Regions from separate parts of the Allocoprobacillus halotolerans genome, predicted to be linked through region 3. Evidence: predicted binding sites of a transcription regulator. Region 3 holds the regulator's gene; each other region holds the start of a gene.
The links. Region 3 encodes Rex, which represses fermentation and respiration genes when NADH is low (regulators of the CRP and FNR family bind a similar motif). Its sites were predicted from a motif close to GTGAANNNNTTCAC; they were not measured.
Positions count from the first base shown of each region.

Region 1: a site for Rex is predicted at 673-686, ahead of NMU03_RS02410 (ATP-dependent Clp protease proteolytic subunit). Genes of this name have one in related genera too.
Region 2: a site for Rex is predicted at 6,127-6,140, ahead of gap (type I glyceraldehyde-3-phosphate dehydrogenase). Genes of this name have one in related genera too.

Region 1 is NZ_CP101620.1:387,358-394,734, forward strand. Features, by position in the region: gene NMU03_RS02405 (IS1634 family transposase) at 1-538, shown strand, start outside; gene NMU03_RS02410 (ATP-dependent Clp protease proteolytic subunit) at 810-1,406, shown strand; gene NMU03_RS02415 (hypothetical protein) at 1,388-1,795, opposite strand; gene NMU03_RS02420 (uridine kinase family protein) at 1,829-2,383, opposite strand; gene NMU03_RS02425 (DMT family transporter) at 2,380-3,018, opposite strand; gene NMU03_RS02430 (DMT family transporter) at 3,015-3,257, opposite strand; gene NMU03_RS17500 (hypothetical protein) at 3,247-3,678, opposite strand; partial or broken gene NMU03_RS17505 (asparaginase) at 3,706-4,226, opposite strand; gene NMU03_RS02445 (DUF4368 domain-containing protein) at 4,376-4,783, opposite strand; gene NMU03_RS02450 (hypothetical protein) at 4,925-5,203, opposite strand; gene NMU03_RS02455 (leucine-rich repeat domain-containing protein) at 5,545-7,377, opposite strand, start outside.
Region 2 is NZ_CP101620.1:379,804-387,180, forward strand. Features, by position in the region: gene NMU03_RS02385 (hypothetical protein) at 53-670, opposite strand; gene NMU03_RS02390 (Ig-like domain-containing protein) at 766-2,649, opposite strand; gene NMU03_RS02395 (Ig-like domain-containing protein) at 2,891-4,909, opposite strand; gene gap (type I glyceraldehyde-3-phosphate dehydrogenase) at 5,025-6,041, opposite strand; gene NMU03_RS02405 (IS1634 family transposase) at 6,413-7,377, shown strand, end outside.
Region 3 is NZ_CP101620.1:2,837,081-2,844,457, reverse strand. Features, by position in the region: gene NMU03_RS16905 (DUF402 domain-containing protein) at 1-396, shown strand, start outside; gene tsaE (tRNA (adenosine(37)-N6)-threonylcarbamoyltransferase complex ATPase subunit type 1 TsaE) at 377-829, shown strand; gene tsaB (tRNA (adenosine(37)-N6)-threonylcarbamoyltransferase complex dimerization subunit type 1 TsaB) at 817-1,422, shown strand; gene rimI (ribosomal protein S18-alanine N-acetyltransferase) at 1,413-1,865, shown strand; gene tsaD (tRNA (adenosine(37)-N6)-threonylcarbamoyltransferase complex transferase subunit TsaD) at 1,862-2,869, shown strand; gene NMU03_RS16880 (redox-sensing transcriptional repressor Rex) at 2,862-3,506, shown strand; T-box leader at 3,545-3,756, shown strand; gene asnS (asparagine--tRNA ligase) at 3,793-5,178, shown strand; gene NMU03_RS16870 (hypothetical protein) at 5,315-5,743, shown strand; gene NMU03_RS16865 (metallophosphoesterase family protein) at 5,740-6,615, shown strand; gene NMU03_RS16860 (D-2-hydroxyacid dehydrogenase) at 6,767-7,377, shown strand, end outside.

The DNA.
Region 1 (7,377 bases), 480 kb from region 3:
CAGTCAGGCAAAAAGAGCCGAATATGGAGATCTAGGAAAATACGTTAATTTCACTAATGAAAATGGAGAAAAAGCAAAGGCAACAATCAATGAAGACATCATAGAAAAAGAACTTGAACTGGCAGGTTATAATTTATTGATCACATCAGAAACAAATATGAAGTCAACAGACATCTACAATACCTATCACAATTTATGGAGGATAGAAGAATCATTTAGAATAATGAAATCCGATTTGGATGCCAGACCAGTATTCCTTCAAAAAGAAAACAGTATAAAGGGACATTTTTTGATATGTTACCTGGCAGTATTATTGGAAAGAATATTCCAATTCAAAATCTTGAACAATAAATATAGTACACAGGAAATTATGAAATTTGTAAAAAGTTTTAAGATAGTCAAGGGAGAAAGTAAATATATCAACGTAACAACATCAAGCAAGTTCATAAAAGACTTTGAGCAAATGACAAAATTACCGTTAACAAATTATTACTTGACAGAAAGGCAAGTAAAACAAATATTCAGGTACAAAATATAAAAAAGCAGTAGCAATCACTTAAAAGATTACTACTGTTTTTCAATGAAAGTCTCACTATATTTTAATGTTGGATACCAAAGTCAGGTATTATAGTCCACAAACCCAAATAAATCAATAAAAGTTATATGCTTTATATAAATTTTTTCACAAGGTTAAGATTTCCATTCTCTTTTTTGACAATTCTTAACCTTATTTTTACATTTCAAAAAAACATTTTTCTATGAATAATCCATCACATTTTTCTCTATAATGAATTATGGAGGTAAATTTTATGCATTTTATACCCACTGTAATATTAAAGAAAAATTCTAAAGAATATGCTTATGATATCTTCTCAAGACTGTTAGAAGACCGCATTATTATGCTCTGTGGTGAGATTAACGATGAGATGGCTAGTTCCATTGTCAGCCAACTTTTATATCTAGAATCCTTGGATAGTCAAGCTGATATTGATATGTATATTCATTCTCCAGGTGGCAGTGTATCGGCTGGTCTAGCTATTTTTGATACCATGAATTTTGTCAAATGTGATGTTTCAACCATCAGCATCGGTCTTTCAGCCAGTATGGGTGCTTTTTTACTGGCCGCTGGTAAACCTGGAAAACGCTATGCTTTGGAAAATAGCGAAATCATGATTCATCAACCATTAGGTGGTGCCCAAGGTCAAGCCAGTGATATTGAAATTTCAACAAAACATATTTTAAAACAAAAAGAAAAATTAAACCGTCTTTTAGCTCAAATGACACATCAATCCATCCGTCGTATCAAAAAAGATACTGATCGTGATTATTTTATGAATGCCTATGATGCCTTAGAATATGGTTTAATTGATGAAGTATTAAAAAACAATCAAGGTGAAACACTTTGATTGTTTTTCAATACAATAAATAATTGTCCTTCTTGAATACCTATTTCTTGAATAGGGAGATCAATTTGATATTGGACTTGATTGTCTGTAAAACATAGATGTGAATCTTTTAAAAATGATTTTAAAAAACTCATGATAGGAAATTGTAAAAACAAATATTCAATTTTGCCATGAATATTTTCAAAAATGAAACATTGATTTTCATATTTTATTTGAAAATCACAAACCACATCAACATGATATTGATTATATAACAAAACAGCTGTTAATATGATTTTTTCATCATCCATCTTCACATGCATTTCCTGCATCGCTACATCATAATTTTTAAAAATTGTTTGTAAAGCAAAAGACAATCCTGTTTGAACTTCTGATTCATTTAAAACCACTCTATCACCCCTACATTATATGCAAGGACAAACTTAGATATGTGAACAGTCTAAAACTGGATATTTTTCAAATATCTCAAAAGTTTGAAAATACTGATTTTCCAAAGGAATCCAACGATTGATAAATGTATCTATTTGTTGGGGATTTCGTTGTAATAAGCGTTCTTTTTGTAAGCTATCAGAGATTTTCAAAACAATTGTATGTGTATAATAAGATTGTAAAACCGGATGCAAAGCATAACTGCCTTCAATAATGCAAAATGGTGAATAGGGAATATGACAAGTTTCTAATAATGACATTGTTTGACAATCAAATGGCTGATAAGCAATATCTTGTTTTAAAGACCAAGGTTTTAACACTGTTTCTAAAAAGCGTTCATAATGTACATTACCACCAGGTTGTTGGAATCTTTCTTTGGTACGCATTGCCATTGGTAAAAAGAAATCATCCATATGAAAGACTTGTGCCTGAAATTTTTCAGCTAACTGACAAGCTAAAGTTGTTTTTCCACTGCCACTCATTCCATCAATTGCAAGAATAAAAGACGTCTGTTTAGCTAATTCATCATACAACTCTTGAAGTGTCATGATGTTTTCTCCTGTTTATTTTGAGCTTTTACCAATATAAAAGTTGACAACAAAACAAGAATACAACCAATGATTTTTATCAATGTTAAAGTTTCATTTAACCAGATAACGCCTACCACAATACTCGTAATAGGTTCTAAAGTCGACAAGATTGCGGTTAAAGAGGCACCTAAACAATATATTCCCTTTTGTAATAAAACAACCCCTATTAATGATGTTAAAACAGCAACAATAGCTGATAAAAGATAGCCCTGTATCGGCATGATTGATAAACATCCCATAAAGAAAGCTAAAAAGAAAATCACTATTGTATTCATGAGTACCAGATAGAAATTAAAAACATAAGGACTCATATGACGAATTGAAGAATGATCCATACCAACCATATAGTAAGCAAAAAAGATACCTGACGAAATTGCTAACAAGGCTCCAAATAAAGATGATGACGAAGAATCCATAAAACACAAAACACCGATGATTGCTAAAATCAAACAAAGTAGCTGTTGTTTATTTAATTTTTGTTGATACAAAACAAAATTCATACAACAAACAAAAAGTGGATACAAGAAATGTAAAACTGTGGCACTACCTACCCCTATATATTCATAAGATGAATACAACATAACAATTGTCAATGTATTTCCAAAAAGCCTACTTTCAAAACATCACGATATTGTTGACGATTTAATTTCAATGATTGACCTTGATAAAGAACAATAAATAAAAACAATGGTAAGACAAATAAATGTCTTAAAAAAGCCAATTGTACACCATTGTTTCCCATTGTATATGTGAGTTTTCCAATAGCTGGTGTGATGCCAAATAAAATCGTAGCAATCATTGTAAAAATAATACCCTGTTGTTTAGTACTCATTAAAGAACTCCTTTATTTGCTGATAATCATGGCTATAAGTCAATGCCAACATTAATAAAACTCTCGCTTTTTGTGGCGTTAATGTATTTCCCGGTATACAACAATGATGTGGATCAAAGACTTCATCATCAAAAACAATCCCTTGAGAAACTCTAGAACAACGAACAAAAATAATGCCTTGTTGTGTTAAATCTTCAATAGCCTGCAACCAATCTTGACTATAATTTCCACTACCAGATCCTGTTAAAACGATTCCTTGATGATTTAACGCTAAGGAGTAAAGAATCTCATGACTCGCTCCTGCATAAAAATAAGCAATGCCTACTGCTGGTAAATCAGAATAATCTTGTTTTGAAAAAAGAGAATTGACAGTATGTTTCTTAAATGTTTTTGAAAAGAAATGAACTTCATGATCTTGCATATAACCCAAACATCCAAAAGCCTTCTGTTCAAAAGCATCAACTTTATAATTATTCACTTTTTGAATATCTCTTCCAGAAAAAATAGTGCTTGAAAAAAGTCCCATGACTCCCTGATTTTTAGCTTCATCATGAGCAGCTAAACATACTGCCTGATATAAATTATAAGGACCATCAGCACTGGTTGCTGTGGCAGGACGCATAGCCCCTGTAATAACTACTGGTTTTGATGTATGTAAAGTTAAATTTAAAAAATATGCTGTTTCATCCAATGTATCTGTACCATGTGTCACAACAATACCATCAATATCATCTTGTTTAACAAGTTCATTAATTTTTTTGCTAAAATCAACCACTTTTGAGGTGTCATTTCATTACTATCAACATTCATTAATTGATATTCTTTAATATGTGCAACTTGATTAAGCATAGGAATAGATTGAATAATTTCATTAACATCCATTTCACCAGCATGATAAGCGACAGCTCTACCTATTTGCCCTCTGCCAGCAATCGTTCCTCCGGTTGCAACAATTGCAATTGTTTTCATAATTCTCACCCATTGAACATTTTAACATTTTCTTTTTTATGAAACAACCAAAAAAGCCATCAATTGAGGCACCCTCGTAAGGAAGGTGCCCCAAGGTTGCTTTTGTAATTGAATTAAATATTGATTGTTTGGGACGGTGTAGCCATTAGTTACGTCGTCTTTACTTTGTTTATCTTGCGTTTGGCGAGATGCTTCTGAAAGGCTTCTTCCATTTCTTCAGGAGTAAGCCCTCGTATCACACCAACGCCGTTGTAATAGATATCCATTAGCTGATAACGCTTTCCATCAAGGTGTCCCGGTTCGTGTATCACAATCTTTTCAATGAACTCGTGTACCAGTTCGGCAGTAAGCTTGGTCGGCTGCGTAATCTGTTTTATCTTATCAATAAAACGCTGTAAGCTTTCAGACTTGTCCGTTTCGGTTTCAAGGTACGCCTGCATATCAGATATTTCTTCTTTGAGGCTTTTCTGTTCTTCCTCATACGCCATTGACATTGTGGAAAAGCGTTCATCGGAAATCTTACCCGTTGCATTGTCCTCGTAAATCTTTTGAATCAACGAATCAATATCTTTGATACGATTCTCGGTTTTGGTAAGTTCTCTGCGTTTTTCGGACAGTTCCTTTTGCTTTTCCTCTCCTTAGCATTTCATCTGCTGTTTGGCAAACTCTTTTTCGTAAGCCTGAACATAACGAAATACTCACCGCATATTTTCAAGAACAGTTTCCTCAACAACGGCATTATCACAGAAAGCAATAAAATAGCGATCATAAGAGATAAAGAATTTAAAATTAGGTGACTTACATATATGATCATCATGGATATGAAACGCAGAGAGTTCCAGATGATTTAATAAAAAGGTTTCGAGAAGCTGAAATTCACTAGCAAAGAGAGAATGGTTAAAATTAATAGGACAAGTTTGAAAAATATGCTTGATTAAAACAGAAAATGATTGTACCATAGTAGTGGGTGGATTCATCAAAGATGAACCCAGGAGAAAAGATGAGATTGAGCCTGCAAAACTGAACCTATCTTTTCTCTTTTTCCTTTCTTAAGATTAAAAAAATCAGTCAAAATAAATAACACATAGAATATTATAAATCAAAAAACAGATAAAGGATATAAGAACTGCGGTTTCTAACGGCAAATCTTATATCCTTTTGATTATATTAATCTGCGGTTTTTCATCTAAATTGATTTTGTAGAGTTTTCGGTTTAACATTGGACTTTCACCAACTAGATGTATGCCATGCCCTGGCACACTACAAAAAAATGTCCTGTGAGATGATCACAAGACATTTTCATCATTGATTATTTGCTCTATTTTTTCTTTCTGTTGTATACAGTTGCTCCGAGCAGTCCGGTTCCTGATACAAATAGCAGGGCAATCCAGAGTGTCATATTACTGCTGTCGCTGGTTTCAGGAGCATTGGTATCTCCGTCACCCGGTTCTGTCGGTTTATAGTTTGGATCAGCCACGCCACAGACTGTGCATTTTCCATCTTTGTAGCTATGAGCAAGTTTCGGAATTACTTTGCCTTGTTCTAAAACTTCACCGCACACCTTGCAAACCTTATCGCCGGTGTAACCTTCTTCGGTACAGGTAGCATCTTTAGCGTTTTTCAGTTCGGTTTCGCCGTGTCCGAGTGCCGGAATTTCTCTTATTTCCTTATTTTGGCAGTCAGCGCAAATTCTTTCTTCCGTTCCCGGATTTGTGCAGTCAGGTGCTTTCGTTTGTTTCCACTCGTCGTAGCTATGAGCAAGTTTCGGAATTACTTTACCTTGTTCTAAAACTTCACCACACACCTTGCAAACTTTATCGCCGGTGTAACCTTCTTCGATACAGGTAGCATCTTTAGCGTTTTTCAGTTCGGTTTCACCGTGTCCGAGTGCCGGAATTTCTCTTATTTCCTTATTTTGGCAGTCAGCGCAAATTCTTTCTTCCGTTCCCGGATTTGTGCAGTCAGGTGCTTTCGTTTGTTTCCACTCGCTGTAGCTATGACCAACGGTAAATTCTTTCGACTGTTTGAAAATGTTTCCTGCCTTTATTGTATTGATTTCAGGTGTTGCTTTTATAGTCCCTTCACCGCTTATTAATGTCACAACATAGGAAGTTGTTTCTTTATTCCAATCATATTTGAAATCCATTCCTGGTGTAGAATCAAATCGAATTCCTTCACTTGCACCTTCAGGCATAATGTATTTGATTTCAAAGGTTTCTCCCGGGCAGAATTGAGTGGCTTCCGGGAACTCAACACCTACGCTGATACCATCTTTAATGCTTCCATCCGGATTTGTAACAAAAGATTTCAACTGTTCGTTTGCAGCATAGGCTTTTTCAGCACCGGCTGGAACTATTAGTGTAAATGTATCTTTATTAGGACGGTTAGCCCCATTGGTTCCAAATGCATTTTCGTTAAAATTCTCTGGTATATTATCGCTCAACATGATACATGTGGCAGATGTGGGATTAAATGCACCTTGGAATGCTTGTTTTCCAACTGTATTCACAGAACCAGGTAAAACTAACATTTTAATTGATTTACAATTTCCAAATACTTGATCAGAAATAGTAGTTACTCCATCTGGAATAATAACAGTCGTCAATGCTGTACACTTAAAAAATGCTTTCATTCCAATTGTTTCAAGATCTGTAGGTAGTGTAATACCGGTCAAACTTTTACAACCGCTGAATGTTTGAGAGCCAATATTCTTGATAGTATTAGTCAACTCAACTTCTGTCAAAGAGGAACACCCGCTAAAGGTTGCATTTAATTCCGTGACATTTCCTTTGATTTCTGCTCTTTCAAGAGATGTGCAGCTTAAAAATGCACCGTTTCCAATTTCCGTTACATTTTCAGGAATCACAATTTCTTTGAGAGCTTTGCAGTCACGGAACGCGTGCTTTCCGATACTTTCGAGAGAATCCGGAAGTGTAATAGACTCGATAATCGATGTATATTGTACTGTATCATAGATTCTAAAACCTTCGTTTATATATTTAATTCCTTCGGGGATAACGATATTTTGCTGTTCTTCACGAATTTCAATAGCAGTATCGTCATCATAGAGTACACCGTCAATATATCGATATTTACTTCCTTGCGCAAATACCACTTCACCTTTATAAGAGAATTGCTGATAGGTTGCACC
Region 2 (7,377 bases), 470 kb from region 3:
GTATCTTTTCAACAAACTTATTTACCTGAATCCTTCATAACATACCTTTATGTTATATGTCATGTCTTTCTATCATTGATTCAATTATTTTTTCAATAATTCTTCTTTTTTTAGTCATTAGAATAATTCCAGCTCCAACCACTGCTATAGCACCACTCATTACATATAATCCTATTTTTGACTCATCATCAGTTTTTACTTTATCTGTCTGTTTTTGGCTTGTTGTTTCTTGAGTAGGTGTTTGTACTGATGGTGTTGTTGTTTCTGTATTTGGTTTGTCTGTCGGTTGGTTGGGTGCTGTCGTGTTATCTTCTTCACTATCTACATAAACCAATGCATAAGTTGAGAATTTATCAGTTTTGAACGTTAATGTTCCATCTTTATTTTCAACTGTATCTAACTTTTCAGCTTTTTCATCATGTACTCTTACAATATAGAATTCTCTATTTTCCTTCTTTAACTCTTCTGGAATAGCTACTGTAAATGTTAATTGATCATCTAACTTTGTGATATTTCCTAATTCTTTATTTTCAGCTTTAATAACAATAGAAATATCAAAATATTGACCTACATTTGCATTCTTGTCAATTGCTTTTTCTACAAGAGCTTTATCTGCAGTTGTAACATTTTCTGCTTTCATATTTTCAACTTGAACTTCAGTCGAAATCACTTGTCCATTATCAATAGCCTCTGCTATTTTTTCTGCAGTTTCTTTGCTTACTGATGTTACTTCTTTTCCGTTTGCAACATTATCTACAATTGATGCTAATGTGGCAGATATATTTTTTGAGATTCTTTATCATTGATTGCTACTGTAACTTTATCAACTGGTTTAGAAGTGTCTAAACTAGGTACTTCAACCTTTGACTCTACTTTATAAACTGTTACTTCACATTTTGCACTTTGATCTCCAGAAGTAGCTGTAATTATAGCTTTACCTGGACCAACTGCTGTTACTTTTCCATTTTCATCTACAGTTGCAACTGTTTGATCATTTGAAGACCATGTCAATTGATCAGTAGTATTTGCTGGATCTACTGTTGCATTTAAAGTCATTGTACTTCCGACTTCTAGATTTGCACTTTCTAAAGATAAAGTTATTTTTTTAGTAGGCACTGCCTTACCTTCAATATAAACGGCAGTTAACTCAGTACCTTTTTTAGCAAATGCAATTTGTCCACCAACAACAACTTTTGTTTGTGGTTTAGTCCATGTCCATCCATCATCTAAAGAAACATTTTCTAAAGTCACATTAGCATCAGCTGTTGTATTTAAATTTGGCTTTGTAAATTCTTCTTTTTCCTTAATTTGTACCACATTAATTAAATTACCTGTTTTATCATAGACCAATACACGAACATTAGAAAGTTTTGAAGTATTAGAAACTTCAGCCTCTTTACCAAATGTATAAACATCTCCATTTGTTGAAGGTTGTAAAGTATAGTAAGTTTCATTTCCAACTGTGATTGTTTTTGTCTTGCCTTCTAATCCAGTTGTCCCATAAACTCCATTACTTCCGTCATAAAATTTAACCTTTCCTAAACTAGAATAGTATGTAGTAATACCATCTTCAACATTAATTGTTTCACTAACAGAATGTTTCAAAGTTCCATTTGATATACCATTACTTGTAAATACATTACTATATACCTCTGAAATCACTTCAAAAGCACCTATAGAATCATTACTATTCGTAATTTTTAATTCATTGTTATCATTCAACTGAAAACTAGCATCTTCTAAACTTGTAGCTTTTGTTAATTGATTATATCCAGTAGTTTTTGTAGCTAAAGTTTGTTCTAAATTATCAAAATATTTTGCATTATATGAAACACCACATAATAAATGAGGTTGGCTTTCAATTCCTATAATTTTTGCTTTTGTTAAATCCAAATTTTCAAGCACTATTTTAGATGTTGGTGTTACATCTTCATAATTTATACCTTCTATATGTTGCAGTCCATAATCGCTAGTTTTACTCATTGCACCATTTCCAAATAATATACCAATATGTTGTCCAATATATTCACCAGAAACAGAGCAATTTCTAAATGTATAAGTACTATTTTTAGCAGGTTCGTATCCAATAAATAAACCATTATATGTCGAACTTGTATAGTTTAAATTAATATGAACACTCTCCATAGTCGTATCCCCATCTGCTTGAATAACTATTGGTGATTCATTATTGTTATTATTCCCAACTTCAACATTACCACTAAATGTAATATGAGTATACTTATGTTCTTTTTCAGTATACTTATCTTCTTTTGCGAGATTTACTTGTTGACAAACTAATCCAGTATATGAACCATTTTCTAATGTTGACACATTAAGAACTAAATTAAAATTTTTCAAATCTCCTGCATAATAGTAATAAATAAAACATTTTTGTGATGGTAAATTCTTAATTTGATGTCCATTACCATCTAGCTCACCATAAAAATACTTTAAATAATAATCTGTAGATGGAATTTCTTGCGATAAATCAATATCATTCGCTAACTTTGCATAGATATATTGTTCTCTTTGATCCAATAGTTTCAAATCATTAACATTTGAAATAATATATGGATTGTCTTTTGTACCATCTCCCGTTGTTGCATTAACATTTACAGGTAGCACAAACAACGATAATACCATAATCATAGAAGCTACTACACCTAAAAACCTTTTTTGATAGACTTCATTTTCCTTTTCCTCCCTTATGTCATAATTGTAGCCCCCCCCGTGTGTTTGTCAATAAAAATATAGCTCTCAAAATCAAATTATCAACGCTAAAAAAGATACACCGCAGTGTATCTTTTCAACAAACTTATTTACCTGAATCCTTCATAACATACCTTTATGTTATATGCCATGTCTTTCTATCATTGATTCAATTATTTTTTCAATAATTCTTCTCTTTTTTAGCAAGTACGACAATCCCTGCTCCTACTACAGATATTGTTATCATTAATCCATATAAAACTGTATTTGAATTATCATCTGTTTTAACTGTTTTATCACTTTCTGTTGTTGGTGTTGTCGTTGTTTGTGTTTGTTCTGGTTTTTTATTTGTTCCTTCTGGATTTGGTGTTGGATTAGGGTTAGGTGTTGGTGTTGGAGTGTCATCATCAACACTATCTACATAAACCAATGCATAAGTTGAGAATTTATCAGTTTTGAATGTTAATGTTCCATCTTTATTTTCAACTGTATCTAACTTTTCAGCTTTTCCTTCATGTACTCTTACAATAGAGAATTCTCTATTTTCTTTCTTTAACTCTTCTGGAATTGCTACTGTAAATGTTAATTGATCATCTAGTTTTGTGATATTTCCTAATTCTTTATTTTCAGCTTTAACAACAATAGAAATATCAAAATATTGACCTACATTTGCATTTTTATCAATTGCTTTTTCTACAAGTGTTTTATCTGCAGTTGTAACATTTTCTGCTTTCATATTTTCAACTTGAACTTCAGTCGAAATCACTTGTCCATTATCAATAGCCTCTGCTATTTTTTCTGCAGTTTCTTCACTTACTGATGTTACTTTTTCTCCATCTGCAATGTTCCCTACAATTGATGTTAATGTATTAGATAAATTATCTTGAGAACTTTCATCAGTGATTCCTACCTTAACTTCATCAACCGGTTTAGAAGTGTCTAAACTAGGTACTTCAACCTTTGACTCTACTTTATAAACTGTTACTTCACATTTTGCACTTTGATCTCCAGCAGTAGCTGTAATTGTAGCTTTACCTGGAGCAACTGCTTTTATGTTTCCATTTTGATCTACAGTTGCAACTGCTTTATTATCTGATGACCATACAACAGTATCTAATGCAGTCGCAGGTGTTAAATCTGCTTTTAATTCAAATGAACCACCAACCTCTAAAGAAACCTGATTTGTTGATAATTCAATTTCTTTCACACTTGGTGCGACAACATATTGACCATCTTTTTTATGAAGTGTATAGTTTTTAGCAACATATGCCTCTACATCAGAACTAAATGTTCCACCAGTGATAGTTATATACTTTAATGAATCATCTTGTCCACCACTCATCTTCGCAATAATATCTTTATTGACCTTAGATATAAATTGACCACCCGTAATGTTCAAAATACCTTTATCCATTACATTGTCTAATCTTCCATTCATGAGAACAATTCCAGTTTCAGATGTAAAATTACCACCATGAATAGATGCTTCATTCCAGTTTAATAAAGCTGATTGAGAAACATTTTTTATTGTTCCATCATTAATAGTTAATTGACCATAATCATCATTTTTGATTGTATTCAATCCACCAGTAAATGTTCCACCATTAATAGTTAAAACAGATGGTGTTTTTGAAGTATTTTGATTACCATTATACCACCCATTTTCAACCATACTTGAATAATGTCCATTTTGCTTAACAGTAACACCATTATTAATTGTCATAGTTCCATGATTTACAATATTGTAATAAGAGTTACTACCGCTATCATCTGGACTAGTACCTTTTTCTTGACTTCTTGTATAAGTTCCACCATTTAATGTCATTGTAGCTCCTACTTCATTTTGAATAGCTGCTTTTCCATGACTTACATTATCAATAGTACCATTACCAACAATAGTTAAATTACCATTATTTGTAATCGTATGGTTTGAAACATTTGTTATAGTATGACCATTTAAATCTAGGGTAAAATTTTTGTCTTGTCCAATAGTTAGATCCTCTTTTATATCATTTAATAAGACAATTGTTTGACCATCTTGGGCATTACTCAACGCATCTCTCAGTGTTGCGTATTCTTGATTACCTATTTTTGCAGCATTTTCGTTAGCTGCATTAACGCTTATAGGTAATACAAACAATGATAATACCATCGCCATAGAAGCAAGTATACCAAAAACCTTTTTCTTAATAGACTTCATTTTCCTTTTCCTCCCTTATGTCATAATTGTAGCACCCCCCCGTGTGTTTGTCAACAAAAACTAGCTATATAACAAAAAAAGACTTACTGGATAATCCAATAAGTCCTTTTCTAAATTATTTAGTTAATTCAGCGAAATATTTAATAGTTCTAACCATGTTAGAAGTATAAGAATTTTCGTTGTCATACCAAGCAACAGTTTGAACTTCAGTAGTTCCGTTATCTAACACTTTAACCATTGTTTGAGTTGCATCATATAATGATCCATAAGTCATTCCGATAATATCAGAAGAAACTAATTGTTCTTCAGTGTATCCGAATGATGGAGTTACAGCTGCTTTCATTGCTTCGTTAACTTGTTCTACAGTTACTTCACCATCAACAACTGAAGTTAAGATAGTTGTAGATCCTGTTGGAACAGGTACACGTTGAGCTGAACCAATTAATTTTCCATTTAATTCAGGGATAACTAAACCGATAGCTTTAGCAGCTCCTGTTGAGTTAGGCACGATATTAACTGCAGCAGCACGTGCTCTTCTTAAGTCACCTTTTCTATGAGGTCCATCTAATACCATTTGGTCACCAGTATAAGCATGTACTGTTAACATGATACCAGATTTGATTGGTGCTAAGTTGTTTAATGCGTTAGCCATAGGTGCTAAACAGTTAGTTGTACAAGATGCAGCTGAAATGATTGTATCATCAGCAGTTAATGTTCCTTCGTTTACACCAAATACAACAGTTGGTAAATCATTTCCAGCTGGTGCAGAAATAACAACTTTTTTAGCTCCTGCATCAATATGAGCTTGAGATTTAGCTTTAGAAGTATAGAAACCTGTACATTCTAATACTACATCTACTCCTAATTCTCCCCAAGGTAATTTTGAAGCATCTGCTTCTTTGTAGATTTCGATTTCTTTTCCGTCTACCACGATTGAAGATTCTTTAGCTTCTACTGTATCTGCTAAAGCATATTTACCTTGAGCTGAATCATATTTTAATAAATGTGCTAACATTTTAGGATCTGTTAAGTCGTTGATTGCAACTACTTCATATCCTTCAGCTCCAAACATTTGTCTAAATGCTAGACGTCCAATACGTCCAAAACCGTTAATTGCTACTTTTACTGCCATTTTTATGACATCCTCCTTACTAATAATTTATGTCTATATTATAGTCCACAAACCCAAATAAATCAATAAAAGTTATATGCTTTATATAAATTTTTTCACAAGGTTAAGATTTCCATTCTCTTTTTTGACAATTCTTAACCTTATTTTTACATTTCAAAAAAACATTTTTCTATGAATAATCCATCACATTTTTCTCTATAATGAATTCCCGTCTTTAGGAGTTCTCACTATATTTTTTAGTAATCCTTTTTCATCAAATATCATATTACGCCGATTTTATCGGCTTTTTTTGTTTTTTATCTTTTTTTTATTTATTTTTTATGTTATAATTTATATAGTGATACTAGTGATATCTATTATGGAGGTTATTTATGGCTTATTTTCTTAAAAAAACTCATCGTAATGGGCGTACTTATCTTTCTATCGTGGAAAGTTACTATTCCCCTCAAAAACGCTGCGGAGCTCATCGCACCTTTAAATCTCTCGCTTCTGTCGAATCTTGGAAAGCCAAAGGAATCGAGGATCCTATCGCTCATTTCCAAAAAGAAGTCGATGCTCTTAATGATGAAATTTCTAACAGTCAGGCTCTCAAAATTTCTGAATCATCTCCTGAACTTTATTTAGGATATTTTCCTTTTGTTTCTTTATTGAATAAAATGAACATCAAAAAGTTTGTTGACTATTTCAATATTTCCAATTCCTTTGAATTCGATCTGTATGAATTGCTTTCCTCTCTTGTTTTTGCCCGACTTGTGAATCCCTGCAGTAAGCATAAGACTTTTCACGAGGTTCTTCCCCAGCTGAAGGATCCTGTCCATTTTTCTTATGACCAACTTTTAGACGGTCTTGCCTTCATGGGCAATGATTACGGCAAGTTCATCGAGATTTTTAATGAGCAGATGAAGAAAGTCTATCATATCAATACTTCAAAGACTTATTTTGATTGTACCAATTTCTATTTTGAAATCGACAAGGAAGATGATTTTAGAAGAAAGGGGCCATCAAAAGAAAACAGAAAAGACCCTATTGTGAGTTTGGGGCTATTGCTCGATGCCAATCAAATCCCTATTGGCATGAAGCTGTTTCCTGGTAATGAAAGTGAAAAGCCAGTCTTAAGAGATGTGATTCAGGCTCTTAAAAAGAAAAACCAAATTTCAGGAAAAACTATACATGTAGCTGACAAGGGATTGAACTGCACTCAAAACATTGCTTTTTCTAAAGAAAATGGAGATGGCTATTTATTCTCCAAATCTGTCAAGACTCTCCCTGAAAAAGAAAAGATATGGGTATTGTTGAATAATGAAGACTGGAAAGAAATAAAAAATGATAATGGTAC
Region 3 (7,377 bases):
ACAAGGGAACCAGCGATTTGTTATTTCCCAAAACGAAAATGGTATAATGTCATTTGTATGATTCGTAAGACGGGGGTGCATTTTTATTGCAATATTGCATCTCCTACATTGTATGATGGTGAAGCTTTAAAATATATTGATTATGATTTAGATTTAAAAGTCTTCCCTGATTATAAGTATAAGATTTTAGATGAAGAAGAATATCAGCAGCATAAAGTTGCAATGAATTATAGTGATGAATTGGATGATATATTACATCGTCAACTTTCTCAATTGATTGATATGACGATGAATATGTCAGGACCATTTAGACCGGGCTTTGCCCAGTATTGGTATCATTATTACCAAAGTGGAAATTATAGAAAAAGGAGGGATCATCGTGGATTTTCAAAATGAACAGGATATGATTGATTTTGGAGAAGAACTTGCAAAACACTTATTTCCCAATGCAATTATTACTTTAGAAGGTGAGTTAGGGGTTGGAAAAACAACTTTTACAAAAGGAATTGGAAAAGGATTAGGAGTAACCAAAATTATTAATTCACCAACTTTTACGATTGTTAAAGAATATCAAGGGAGAATGCCTTTTTATCATTTTGATGCTTATCGTTTAGAGGGTGAAAATGAAGAATTGGGATTTGAAGAAATGTTTGAAAATGATGGTATCTGTGTGATTGAATGGCCGATGTATATTCAAGACATTTTACCAGTAAACAGATTAGAAATACATATGACAAAAAATAACGATCAGACACGTCGTATGGATTTTATAGCTCATGGTGAAAAATATCAGCAATTATTAAAGGAGATGGATATATGTTACAATTAATAATGGATACATCGAATCAATATTTAATGGTTGCTTTATATGAAGATAATAAATGTCTGGAAAGTATTCAAGAAATGGGGTCTAAACGTCAATCTGAAAATGCGATTCCCTATCTTCAAAAATTATTAGAAAAATATCATAAAGAATTGTTAGATATAGATGAAATCATTTTAACAATTGGGCCAGGTTCTTATACAGGAGAAAGAGTCGCTTTAACAATTGCGAAAACATTGAGTGTGATTTCTTCAGTGCGTATTAAAGCAATTTCTTCATTAGCCACTTATGCTGGTTTACAAAAATGTGTATCGGTTATTGATGCGCGTAGTCAAAAAGTATTTGTATGTGCATATGAGAATGGACAAGCACTGATTCCAGAACAAATGATGGAGATTATTCACTTCCCACAATTTATGCAATCTTATCAAGATTTTCAGGTGGTTGGACAAAATGAGGTTGTAGGCTATGATAATGTTGAAGTTAATTTGGCTTTGAATTTACATGAGTTGGCTAAAAATACGCCCGTTTGTGAAAATGTAGATGCTTTGGTGCCACGTTATTTAAAAGATGTTGAGGCTAAAAAAATATGTTTATAGAAAAACTTGCTGAAAATGATTTGGAAACCATTGTACAATTAGAATACAATGTGATGCCTTCGCCTTGGACAAGACAGGACTTTGAATATGAATTGTTTCAAAATCCTTTTGCATATCTTTTTGTACTCAAAAAAGATACACAAATATTAGGTTATATTGATATTTGGGTGATGTACGAACAGGCTCAAATTGCTTCAATTGCAGTAGACAAAACCTATCAGTCACAAGGTTATGGTACAAAATTATTGCAGTATGCTTTAGATTATGCTTTGGCTCAAGATGTTGAAACTATCAGCTTAGAGGTTAGAAAATCAAATCATCAAGCCATTGCTTTATATCAAAAATTTGGTTTTTCCATCCAGGCTATTCGTCCTGATTATTATCAGGATAATCATGAAGATGCCTTTTTAATGACAAAAGTAGTAAAGGAGGGAAGACAATGAGTCTTATTTTAGCTATTGAATCAAGCTGTGATGAAATGGCTGTTGCGATTTTAAAAAATCGTCGTGAATTATTATGCAATGTTGTAGCATCACAAATTGATACCCATCGTATGTTTGGAGGCGTTGTACCAGAAATTGCTAGTCGTATGCATGTTGAATGTGTATCGACAGTTTTAAAAACAGCTTTGTCACAAGCTCAGGTCAATATGCAAGATATTGATGCGATTGCAGTGACAAAAGGACCAGGCCTTGTTGGTTCATTACATGTCGGTATGCAGGCAGCTAAAACACTCGCTCTAGCATATCATAAACCATTAATTGGTGTGCATCATATTGCTGGACATATTTATGCCAATGAACTTGTTGAAGATATTCAATATCCATGTTTATGTCTAGTCGTGAGTGGTGGACACAGTGAGCTTGTTTATATGAAACATGAATTTTCATTTGAAGTCATTGGTCAAACTTTAGATGATGCGATTGGTGAAGCTTATGATAAAGTGGGACGTGTTTTACATTTGCCTTATCCTGGTGGACCGGTCATTGATCGTATGGCAAAAGAGGGAAAACATAGTTATCAATTGCCTTTACCAATGAATGATGACAGCTATAACTTTTCTTTTAGTGGATTAAAATCAGCAGTCATCAATCTTTGTCATAATGCTACCCAACGTGGAGAAGATATTGTTCCAGAAGATTTAGCGTGTTCATTTCAAGAAGTTGCGATTGATGTGCTTGTTTCAAAAACACTGAAAGCTGCTAAAGATTATCAGGTCAAAGAAATTATTGTGGCTGGGGGTGTCAGTGCGAATCAAGGACTAAGAGAAACACTGACAAAACGTAGTGATATTCCAGTTTTATTTCCACCGATGTCTTATTGTACAGATAATGCAGCCATGATTGCTTCAGCTGCGCGTGTGATGTTTAAACATCAACAATTTTCTTCACTTGACTTAATGGTCAAACCATCATATGATTTAGAAGAAGAAAGTCTTGGTGAATAATCATGGAAAAAAACATAAAATTTCAAAAGCAACGATGTCACGTTTCCCAGTTTATTTAAAAGCTTTGCGCAATATGCAACATGAAGGGAAAAATAATTTTTTATCGAGTGAACTATCTGAAGCAACGGGTATTTTAGATACCACAATCCGTCGTGATTTTAGCTTTTTAACAAGCAAAGAATCATTAGGAAAGCGTGGCATTGGTTATGATACCAAAGATATTATCAATATCTTGAATAATGTTTTGGGGTTAGGTTTGGATGAATCTATTATTTTAATTGGTGTAGGAAACTTAGGTAGTGCGATTTTAAAGTATAATCGTTGGCAATATACGGTTGGAAAAATTGTCTGTGGCTATGACTTGGATCAAAATAAAGTCGGTGAACGTTTTGGTGTGAAACTTCATCATATTGATGATTTAGAAAAAACATTTCCTGAAGGATGTAAAATTGCAATTTTAGCGATTAGTGAAAATGTTCAAGAAACAGTGGATCGTTTAATGGATTTAGGCATTAAAGGCATTGTTGATTTTACACATACACATTTTACAGTTCATCATGATGTGGTTGTACAAACTGTGGATGTGGTTGTAGCCATTCAGGAACTAGTTTTAAAAATGCATGTCAATGATGAATAAAGTATTGAAATTTTGTGAAAAAGATGTTAATAATAAATATACAGGTAATGATTTGAGAACATATGATTTATAAGTTTAAAAGCGACTTTTGGATGGTGTAAGCAAAAGAAATGGGAATGATATGGAACACTCAATGAACCGGATAGGAGAAAAGAAAAGTAGACTATCCCGCCAAAAGGCGTTATCTCAAAAGTGTGTATTCATAATGAATATGAATAAGGATGGTACCGCGATATCAGTCGTTCCTTTAATGGAACGGCTTTTTTTAATAAAGGAGGAAGAAAGCATGTTTGAATTTATGACGGTAAGAGAATTATATGAGATTATTTTATCTGGAGAAGATTTTGAAACAGAAGGTTTAGAATATGTCGAATTAGATGGATGGGTACGTACAAATCGTGATAATGGAAAAGTTGGATTTATCGCATTAAACGATGGAACATATTTTAGAAATTGCCAGATTGTTTATTTACAGGAAAGTTTAACAAATTATGATGAAGTGAAACATATTAGTACGGGAAGTGCTATTCGTGTTTTAGGAAAATTAAAATTGACACCACAAGCTAAACAACCTTTTGAAATTGAAGCCACACAAGTGGTTGTAGAAGGAGCGTGTGATGATGATTTCCCTTTGCAAAAGAAAAGACATTCTTTTGAATATATGCGTGAAATTCCACATCTTCGTCCACGTGCCAATACATTCTATGCAATTTTTAGATTAAGAAGTGTATTATCTATGGCAATTCATGAATTTTTCCAATCACAAGGCTTTGTTTATGTACATACACCAATTATTACAGGAAATGATGGTGAAGGTGCAGGAGAAATGTTTAGAGCGACAACAATTGATAACACTGAATTTGATAAAGATTTCTTTGGCAAAGAAGCTTTCTTGACTGTGACAGGACAATTACATGTGGAAGCGTTTTGTATGGCTTTTAGAGATGTTTATACATTTGGACCAGCTTTTAGAGCTGAAAATTCAAATACATCACGTCATGCCAGTGAATTTTGGATGATTGAACCAGAAATTGCTTTTGCAGATTTGGAAGATGATATGGATTTAATTGAAGATATGGTGAAATACTGTATTGATTATGTTTTAGAAAATGCTCCAGAAGAAATGAAATTCTTTGAACAAATGATTGATAAAGAATGTATTCAAAGAATTACACATGTGAGAAACAGTGATTTTAAACGTATGACTTATACAGAAGCCATTGAACTTTTAAAACAGGCTGATGTGAAATTTGAAAATAAAGTTGAATGGGGTATGGACCTCAATAGTGAGCATGAACGTTATATTTGTGAAAAAGTTGTTGGTGGACCTGTTTTCTTAACAGATTATCCTAAAGAAATTAAAGCGTTCTATATGCGTCTTAACGATGATGGAAAAACAGTGGCAGCTTGCGACTTGCTTGTTCCTGGTATTGGTGAATTGGTTGGTGGAAGTCAACGTGAAGAAAGATATGATGTTCTTGAAAAAATCATGGATGAAAAACAAATGTCTAAAGAAGGTCTTCAATGGTATATGGATTTAAGAAGATTTGGTGGATGTAAACATGCTGGATTTGGTCTAGGATTTGATCGTTTCTTAATGTATTTAACAGGTATGCAAAACATTCGTGATGTTGAACCATTCCCAAGAACACCAAGAAATTTAAAATTTTAAAAAACGAATTCCACAAGGAAAATATTATCTTCTAGTTCCTGTGGGATTTTTATTTACAGCAATACATTTTCTCTTATATTTTTCATATTCAAGCATTAGAATTTGTAGTATAATAAACATATGAGGTGAAAAGACAGTGAACGAAATCTTCTTTATCAATACCTTTTTTAATATTGTTTATCGCAATGAATCAGCTTATATGCGAGATATTTTGATGTCATATGATTATTTACAAAGTTTTATTCAATGGCTAAATCAGCGCGATATTGCTTGTGATGTTTTAACATCTTTGACAAGGGATGATTATGCATTATTACCCAATTTATTGAAAGCGGAAGATGTTGATCATATTTTACATACACCATTTTCTTTAGAAATGGAAACAATGGCTCAAATGTTTGAACAAGCCATTCATATTGTATATGTGCCTGGTTTTGAAGATGCATCTTTTAAGATAGAATCTTTTCCTGATTATGAAAATATTTATTTTTATCCTATTTCAGGACATTTTCAAAAAGATAATTTATCATTCTTTGATCCATTTCCAACTTTTTTGGAGCTTTGAACCATGTAGATTTATGGCCGGGATGTTTGATTTTTCAAGGACAAAAGACAGTGTTTGTGCCAATGAGAGAAAAGCAGGATTATATAAAATTATTATCTTCTATTGAACAAAATAATGATTTATTTGAAGATTATCATGAATATGAAAATGATGCTTATTTTATTCAACTGAGTGATTTGCATTTAGGAAAAGATAAGCGTCAAAAAGGATTGGCACGTCTTTATGCGTCATTGGATGAACTATTGCCAAGATTACCATCATTATGGCCTGTTAATATTTTAATTACAGGCGATTTAATGGAATCACCGAATCGTCGTAATATGTATTTGGCAAATGATTTTATGAATAGTTTAAAGAAGCGTTATAAAGCCAATATCACTTTTATATTAGGTAATCATGATGTGATTGTTCATGGTTTTAATTTTGCGAGAATGCAAAAAAGTAAAGTGATTGCTTATTTGTTAGGGGAAAATATTAAGGTTTTAGAAAAAGAGAAAATTATTATTATTAAAATGGATACAACCAGTGAAGGAAATCTAGCTAGAGGGAAAGTTGGTCAAAGACAGTTGATTGAAATTGATGATGAATTATCTGCTATTGATCACCTTGAAGATTATACTTTACTTGTGATGTTGCATCATCATGTCTATCCCATTGATAAAGCACAGTTTATTAAAACCAAATGGCATGAAAAAACGTTTATCAATCGTATCGTGGAAACTTCTAAAGTTTTAGTTGATGCACCAATTCTTATTGATTGGCTACAAAAAAGACGTATTCATTATGTTTTTCATGGTCATAAGCATCTACCTTTTTTAGAGAAGTTGATGGTTGTTATTATATTGGAGCGGGAAGTGCTACGGGTGGCTTAAAAGAAAGTCATAGTCGTTATATTTCGTATAATGTGATGAAATATGATACACGAACTAAAAAAATGAAGGTTTGTATGATTTTTTATGATGATAAAGCTAAAGCAGAAAGACAGAGAGTTGAAGTTTATTTATTTGAGGGAGGAAATGAAAAATGAAATTAGTAGATAGAATGAAAGATGAAGAATTAGGAACAGCCTTGCTTTATAATTTTACAAAAGGATATGGGAAACCCGTGCCTTTAGAATTATATGATGTTGTTTTACCACTTCTTTATCATGATTTAGTCAGAGATCAGATTTTATCTTATACATCACTTCAAGAATGTGTTTATCAATGTGTCCAGCAAGAAAAACATTTTAAACAACACCTCTTAGAACAAATTGAAGAGGATAAAACAATGACTTCTAAAGCTTTAGGAGTGGCGATGATTCAACATATTTTAAAATTTGAAATCGTTGAGACTTCAATGTGTGGAGTGGCCTTACCAACAGATATTTTAGATTTAAATGAAGCCATTCATTTAGGACAGTTATTTCAAAATGTATCATTAGAAGATTTTATGACATTGTTGTCTCAAGAAGATGTTCATATTGTTGTTTTACAAAGTGCATCAGTCGGTAAAGATGTAGATTTATCAAAGATTTGTTCATTAGGACAAGTGACAATGTATGAAGATACAAAACAATCAGAAATCAGAGGACGTATTTTAAATGCCGATATTGTCATTACTAATAAAAATGTGATGAATAAAGACGTTTTAGA